Regions from separate parts of the Ensifer sp. NPDC090286 genome, predicted to be linked through region 1. Evidence: predicted binding sites of a transcription regulator. Region 1 holds the regulator's gene; the other holds the start of a gene.
What was found. The regulator HrcA, encoded in region 1, represses chaperone genes, less so after heat shock. The targets are predictions, from matches to a motif close to GTTAGCACTCNCNNNNNGNGAGTGCTAAC.
Positions count from the first base shown of each region.

Region 2: groES (co-chaperone GroES) is a predicted target of HrcA. The motif match lies at 1,612-1,640, and genes of this name have one in related genera.

Region 1 is NZ_JBIVYF010000003.1:778,684-782,495, reverse strand. Features, by position in the region: gene ACIQUG_RS18940 (VOC family protein) at 1-85, opposite strand, end outside; gene rph (ribonuclease PH) at 101-820, opposite strand; gene hrcA (heat-inducible transcriptional repressor HrcA) at 1,083-2,162, shown strand; gene grpE (nucleotide exchange factor GrpE) at 2,327-2,935, shown strand; gene ACIQUG_RS18920 (D-arabinono-1,4-lactone oxidase) at 3,027-3,812, opposite strand, start outside.
Region 2 is NZ_JBIVYF010000003.1:339,718-343,529, reverse strand. Features, by position in the region: gene groL (chaperonin GroEL) at 1-1,196, opposite strand, end outside; gene groES (co-chaperone GroES) at 1,257-1,553, opposite strand; gene ACIQUG_RS16880 (TIGR01459 family HAD-type hydrolase) at 1,987-2,835, shown strand; gene ACIQUG_RS16875 (bifunctional riboflavin kinase/FAD synthetase) at 2,849-3,812, shown strand, end outside.

The DNA of each region.
Region 1 (3,812 bases):
GAATGCCGCCATAGAAGGCCTCGGCGGCATCGAGATCGGCTGCGTAGAGCGCGGTCTCGAGAATGCCTTCCAGCGCCGGGGCCATCCTGACGTTCCTTCCTCAGCCGGCGATTGCCTGCTTCTGCAGCGCCACCAGTTCGGCAATGCCGTTCTTGGCAAGGCCCATCAGGCTTGCGAATTCCTCTTCCGAGAACGGCTTGCCTTCCGCCGTGCCCTGGATCTCGACGATGCCGCCCGAGCCGGTCATGACGAAGTTGGCGTCGGTCTCGGCAGCGGAATCTTCGAGGTAGTCGAGATCGATCACCGACTGGTTGGCGAAGATGCCGCAAGAGATGGCGGCGACATGATCCTTCAGGACCTTCTCGACCTTGACCATGTTGCGGGCTTCCATCCACTTCAGGCAGTCGTGCAGCGCGATCCAGGCGCCGGTGATCGAGGCCGTGCGTGTGCCGCCATCGGCCTGGATGACGTCGCAGTCGATCGAGATCTGGCGTTCGCCGAGCGCCGGCAGATCGACGACGGCACGCAGCGACCGGCCGATCAGCCGCTGGATTTCCTGGGTGCGGCCGCTCTGCTTGCCGCTTGCCGCCTCGCGCCGCATGCGCTCGCCGGTGGCGCGCGGCAGCATGCCGTACTCCGCCGTCACCCAGCCCTTGCCGCCATTGCGCAGCCAGGCCGGAACCTTTTCCTCAAGGCTGGCGGTGCACAGCACATGCGTATCGCCGAACCGCACCAGACACGAGCCTTCCGCATGCTTGGAAAAATTGCGCTCGAAAGAAACCTTGCGCATTTGATCGGTTTTTCTGCCGGATGGCCGCATCGTCAACTCCTATCGTATCTCGTGAGCCTTCTACTGCATAATTCCCTAAATCGAAATCGATTTAGGGACAAAATTGTGCAGCAGTTTAAGGTGCTGCAGCGACCTTTGGCGCGCCCGAGGACGCGCAGTGCTGCAGAACATGACGCGGGCAAAGGGAGCCGGTGGAAAGCCGGGCAATCGACCGTTTTTTCCCTTTTGCCAACGGGCCGCCGGGACACTATATTCCGGCCACGGCAGGATGTGCCTGCATATGTGGAGTGACATGGTACTGCGCAATCCCGGAGCAAAGGAAATCGCCGCGGCGCTCGACGAGCGCTCGGGCGAAATTTTCCGTCGCATCGTGGAGACCTATCTGACGAGCGGCGAGCCGCTCGGCTCGCGCAATCTGTCGCGGCTTTTGCCGATGGCACTGTCGCCCGCCTCCGTGCGCAACGTGATGAGCGACCTCGAAGACCTCGGCCTCATCTATTCGCCGCATGTGAGCGCCGGTCGCCTGCCGACCCAGACGGGCCTGCGCTTCTTCGTCGACGCCTTCATGCAGGTCGGCAATCTCTCACCTGAAGACCGCGCCTCGATCGACCGGCATGTCCGGCGCGACGACCATACCCAGCCGGTCGATGCGCTTTTGACCGAAGCGAGCCAGATGCTGTCCGGCATGTCGCGCGGCGCGGGTCTTGTCATCACCGCCAAGGCCGATCCGGTGCTGAAGCATGTCGAGTTCATCCGCCTGGCGCCGACCAAGGCGCTGGCCGTGCTCGTCGGCGAACATGACCAGGTGGAAAACCGCATCATCGAGCTGCCGGCAGGCGTCACCAGCTCGCAGCTTACGGAAGCCGCAAACTTCCTCAACGCCCATCTCGCCGGACAGACGATCGCCGAGGTGCGCACCCAGCTCGAAAGGGTGAAGCTGACGGTGCGCGGCGAACTCGACGCGCTGTCGCAGGATCTGGTCGAGCGCGGCCTCGCCATCTGGTCGGGCAACGAGGGCGACGAGAAGCCGGCGCGCCTGATCGTGCGCGGCCGTGCCAACCTGCTCGAAGGGCTCGAAGGCGCAGAGGATATCGACCGGCTCAGAATGCTGTTCGACGATCTGGAAAAGAAGGACAGCATGATCGAGCTGCTCGATCTTGCCGAAAGCGGCCCGGGTGTGCGGATCTTCATCGGCTCGGAAAACAAGCTGTTCTCGCTGTCCGGCTCCTCGCTGATCGTTGCACCCTATCGCGATGGCGAGGACCGCATCGTTGGTGCCGTCGGTGTCATCGGTCCGACGCGGCTCAACTACTCGCGCATCGTTCCGATGGTCGACTATACCGCGCAGCTGATGTCGCGGCTTTCGCGCTAAGAGCGCGCCTTTAGCGCACGTGCGCCATTGAACCCTTGATTTTTCGGCCCCAAACCTCGATATCGGCTTCAAATCCAGTTCCTGAGCATTTTTGCTGAAACGCAGGCTCGCGCTTGCGGTGTGGAAATGCGAAGGACAATAGAGACGACACTGCGGAGAACGTCATGACCGACGATACGAACAAGCACGGACCCGAGGCCACCGACGAGGTATTCGACGCCGCACCGGACGCTGTCGAGACAGCAGCCGTTGCCGAGCCCGATCCGTTGGAACTCGCCCGGGCCGAGAGCGCCGAGCTGCGCGACAAGTACCTTCGGCTTGCCGCCGAGATGGACAACCTGCGCCGTCGCACCGAACGCGACGTCAAGGATGCCAAGTCCTATTCGGTTGCAGGCTTTGCCCGCGACATGTTGGCGGTATCCGACAACCTGCGCCGCGCGCTCGACGCCATTCCGGCGGAAGCCAAGGAAGCTGGCGAAGCCGGTCTCAACACGCTGATCGAAGGCGTGGAGATGACCGAGCGCTCGATGCTTTCGGCGCTCGAGCGCCACGGCGTCAAGAAGCTGGAGCCGGAAGGCCAGAAGTTCGACCCGAACTTCCACCAGGCGATGTTCGAAATCCCGAATGCGGATGTGCCGAACAACACGGTGCTGCAGGTCGTCCAGGCCGGCTACACCATCGGCGACCGCGTCCTGCGTCCGGCCATGGTCGGCGTTTCCAAGGGCGGCCCCAAGGTCGTTGCCGGCGAGAACGGCGACACGCCGGCCGCCTGATCCCGCCAAACGGAATTCAACAAAAACGCCGCGCGAACTTCGCGCGGCGTTTTTGTTTGGTGCACCGTGCGGCGGTAGCTGCGGGCAAGACTTACCCGAACAATTGCTGCAGGTGATCGTTGAGGAAGCGTCCTTCGGGATCGACCTTGGCCCTCAGCGCCCGGAAGTCGCCGGCGCGGGGGTAGAGTGCCGTTACATCCTCGGCGCCGAGGAAGTGCAGCTTGCCCCAGTGCGGCCGCGAGCCGTACTGCCTGAGGATCGTGTCCACGTCCTTCAGGTATTCCCAATAGTCGGTGCCCGGCTCGCCGGAGACCGACAGCGTGATCGAGTCCTGCTCGAAGAACGGGCTGATCCAGCCGGTGTCGCCGGCGGTGAAGCGATACTCGATCGGATAGATGCACGTCGGGTGCTTTTCCAGCATCAGCTTGCGCACCGCCTTGACCGCTTCCTTGCCGTGGGCGACGGGCACCGCATATTCGAGCTCGTGGAAGTTCGGCACGTATTCGATCGGGTAGATCTCCGAGGAATAGGCGATCTTCTCGAAACCGCGCTCCATCGGCGCTTCCCCGGTGATGTCGATCACCTTCATCTCGCAGACGTCGGAGGTCTTGTCGGTGGTCGAAACCGAGGCCGTATCCGGCAGGCAGTAGCAGTGGCGGCTCTCGGGCACCGGGCACCAGAAGAAGCCGAAATGGCGGTGCTTGGCGGCAAGCTCGTCGTGCTGCTCGATCATTTCGTCGAAGGTGCAGCGCCAGAGCTTTTCATGGAGATTGTAGCTCTCCATCGCCTGCAGGGTAATCTCCGAGATCACGCCGAGCATGCCGACGGAGACGCGCGCCGCCTCAAGCAGGTCCGGCGTCGTCTCGTCGACGACGAG
Region 2 (3,812 bases), 440 kb from region 1:
GCGTCGTCGATGCGGTCCTTCTTTTCCTTCACTTCGACTTCCGTCGAGCCGCCAACGCGGATCACGGCAACGCCGCCAGCGAGCTTGGCAAGACGTTCCTGCAGCTTTTCGCGGTCGTAGTCGGAGGTGGTGTCTTCGATCTGGGCCTTGATCTGGGCGACGCGGCCTTCGATGTCGGCCTTCTGGCCGGCGCCGTCGACGATCGTCGTGTTTTCCTTGGAGATCGAAACCTTCTTCGCACGGCCGAGCATGTCGAGCGTGACGTTTTCGAGCTTGATGCCGAGGTCTTCGGAGATCACGGTGCCGCCCGTCAGGATGGCGATGTCTTCGAGCATGGCCTTGCGGCGGTCGCCGAAGCCCGGAGCCTTGACGGCAGCGATCTTGAGGCCGCCACGCAGCTTGTTGACGACGAGCGTTGCAAGAGCTTCGCCTTCTACGTCTTCAGCGATGATCAGGAGCGGCTTGCCGGTCTGAACGACAGCTTCGAGAACCGGGAGCATGGCCTGGAGGTTCGATAGCTTCTTCTCGTGGAGGAGAACGAAGACGTCGTCGAGGTCAGCGACCATCTTTTCCGGGTTGGTGACGAAGTAGGGCGACAGGTAGCCGCGGTCGAACTGCATGCCTTCGACGACTTCGAGTTCGGTTTCGGCGGTCTTGGCTTCTTCAACCGTGATGACGCCTTCGTTGCCGACCTTCTGCATTGCTTCAGCAATGTCGAGGCCGATCTGACGCTCGCCGTTGGCCGAGATCGTGCCGACCTGTGCAACTTCTTCCGAAGTGTTGATCTTCTTGGCCTTGGCCTGGAGATCCTTGACGACTTCGGTGACAGCGAGGTCGATACCGCGCTTCAGGTCCATCGGGTTCATGCCGGCAGCAACGGCCTTTGCGCCTTCGCGAACGATCGCCTGGGCAAGAACGGTTGCAGTCGTGGTGCCGTCGCCAGCGATGTCGTTGGTCTTCGAAGCAACTTCGCGGACCATCTGGGCGCCCATGTTTTCGAACTTGTCTTCGAGTTCGATTTCCTTGGCGACCGATACGCCGTCCTTGGTGATGCGCGGAGCGCCGAAGGACTTGTCGATGATGACGTTACGACCCTTCGGGCCGAGCGTGACCTTTACGGCGTCAGCGAGGATGTCGACGCCACGCAGCATCTTTTCGCGCGCGGTGCGGCCGAACTTGATTTCTTTTGCAGCCATTAGAGAACTCCCGGGCTCATTGCCCATTGGTTGTCATGAAAAGGGTGGACGACGGCTGGATCAGCCGATGATGCCCATGATGTCGGCTTCCTTCATGATCAGAAGGTCTTCGCCGTTGATCTTGACTTCGGTGCCCGACCACTTGCCGAACAGAACGCGGTCGCCAGCCTTGACGTCGAGAGCGACAACCTTGCCGCTTTCGTCACGGGCGCCCGAACCGACGGCGACGATTTCGCCTTCCTGCGGCTTTTCCTTGGCGGTGTCCGGAATGATGATCCCGCCCTTGGTCTTCTCTTCAGACTCGACGCGGCGAACGACGACGCGGTCGTGCAGCGGGCGGAAGTTGGTGCTTGCCATTAGTCTAATCCCTCGATCAAATGACACTACGGATCGCAGATGGACCCGATGGATGGGTGTTAGCACTCTCGTTTATCGAGTGCTAGCGATGCCGAGATAAGCTTGGGTATGGGGTGAGTCAAGGATCGGCGCCTAGATTTTTTGCTGGCGGCGGCTGCTTTGGGCGGGCGCAGCAGGCGAGGGCGTAGGCAGCCTAGCCTCATTCTTGGCGAAATCTAGGCGATCGCGTCGATGCGTGGCATCGGCCGGATTTTGACGGTTGATAACCACGACAAAGTGCTTCTGCGTGGCGGGCGCGTCTGCAATGCATTTTTTCCTGGCTCTCGACACCGCCGGAATCCTTGGGAAGGGGCGCCTTTTTCGGGAGACGAGACTTGTAATCTCCTGCCTTCCTTGCCATGCAAGCCGGAAACCGTGTTTGCAGGAAGCCAGAATGGCCGCAAGGATCAACAGTTTTCGCGAAATCGCCAAGCGCTACGATGTCGTTCTGTGCGACGTCTGGGGCGTTCTTCACAACGGCGTGCAGGCTTTCGCCTCCGCCTGTGAAGCATTGGCCGAGGCGCGTGCCGCCGGGCTGACCGTCGTACTCATCACCAATTCGCCGCGCCCGAGCCCGATGGTGAAGGTGCAGATCCGCAGCCTCGGCGTGCCCGACGAAGCCTATGACCGGATCGTCACCTCGGGCGACGTGACCCGGGCTCTGATCGCCGCCGCCGACAAGAAGATCTTCTTCATTGGCGCCGAGCGCGACCTGCCGCTGCTTGAGGGCCTGGGGACGCAGATCGTGTCCTCGGAAGATGCCGAGACGGTCGTGTGCGCCGGCTTCTATGACGACGAGACCGAAACGCCCGAGCATTACCGCGCGACCCTGACGGGCCTTGCCAAGCGCAAGATCCCGTTCATCTGCGCCAATCCGGACCTGGTCGTCGAGCGCGGCCACCGGCTGATCCCGTGCGCCGGCGCGATTGCCAAGCTCTACGAGGAACTCGGCGGCGAGGCGCGCATTGCCGGCAAGCCCTACATCGCGATCTACCGCGCCGCCCTCGGCGAGGCGAAGGCCGCGCGCGGACCGATCGACCTCACCCGCGTCATCGCTGTCGGTGACGGCATGCCGACGGACGTCAAGGGCGCGCAGGATGCGGGCCTGGATCTGCTCTATATCAGCGCCGGTATCCACGCCCAGGAATACATGAACGAAAGCCGGACCGACGAGGCGAAGCTTGCCGCCTTCCTCAAGAAGGAGGGCGCCTCGCCGAAATATTGGATGCCACGGCTCGCCTGACGGGAAGACGGAGATGACGGTTTTTCATCGCAACGAGACCCGTGATCCGCTTCCGGAGCACTTGCGCGGCGGTGTCGTCGCCATCGGCAATTTCGACGGCGTGCACCGTGGCCACCAGTCGGTTCTCAATCGGGCGCTGGAAGAGGCGAAGTCGCGCGGCGTGCCGGCACTCGTGCTCACCTTCGAGCCGCATCCGCGAACCGTCTTTCGCCCGGACACGCCTGTCTTCCGGCTGACGCCGGCGCCGTTGAAGGCCCGCATCCTCGAAGGCATGGGCTTCGGCGCCGTCATCGAATATCCCTTCGATCGTACCTTCTCGCAGCTTTCGGCGTCGGACTTCATCCATCGCATCCTGCTCGAATGGCTGCATGCCTCGCATGTGGTGACCGGGTTCGACTTTCATTTCGGCAAGGGTCGCGAGGGTGGCCCTGCGTTTCTGATGGCGGCGGGCGGCGATAACGGGTTTGGCGTGACGCTGGTCGACGCCTTCCGTGATGAAAATGCGTCCGTCATCTCGTCGAGCTACGTCCGCGCGCTGCTCGGCGAGGGCGATGTCGCGCAGGCCGCCGGCATGCTCGGCTACCGTTATCTCGTCGAAGCCGAGGTGATTGGCGGCAAGAAGCTCGGCCGCGAACTCGGTTTTCCCACCGCCAATATGCGGCTCGCGCCCGAGGTGGAGCTTCGATCCGGCATTTATGCCGTGCGTTTCCGTCGCGCCGACGGCTCGCTCTACGACGGCGTCGCGAGCTTCGGCCGCCGGCCGACGGTCGACAGCGACGGCGAGCCGCTGCTCGAAACCTTCGTCTTCGATTTCTCCGGTGATCTCTATGGCGAGGTCTGCGCCGTGACCTTCTTTGGTCACCTGCGCGACGAACTGAAATTCGATGGCCTCGATCCGCTCGTTGCGCAGATCCGTCAGGACGAGGCCGAAGCCCGCGCGCTGCTTTCCGGCGTCACGCCGCTCGGCGACATCGACC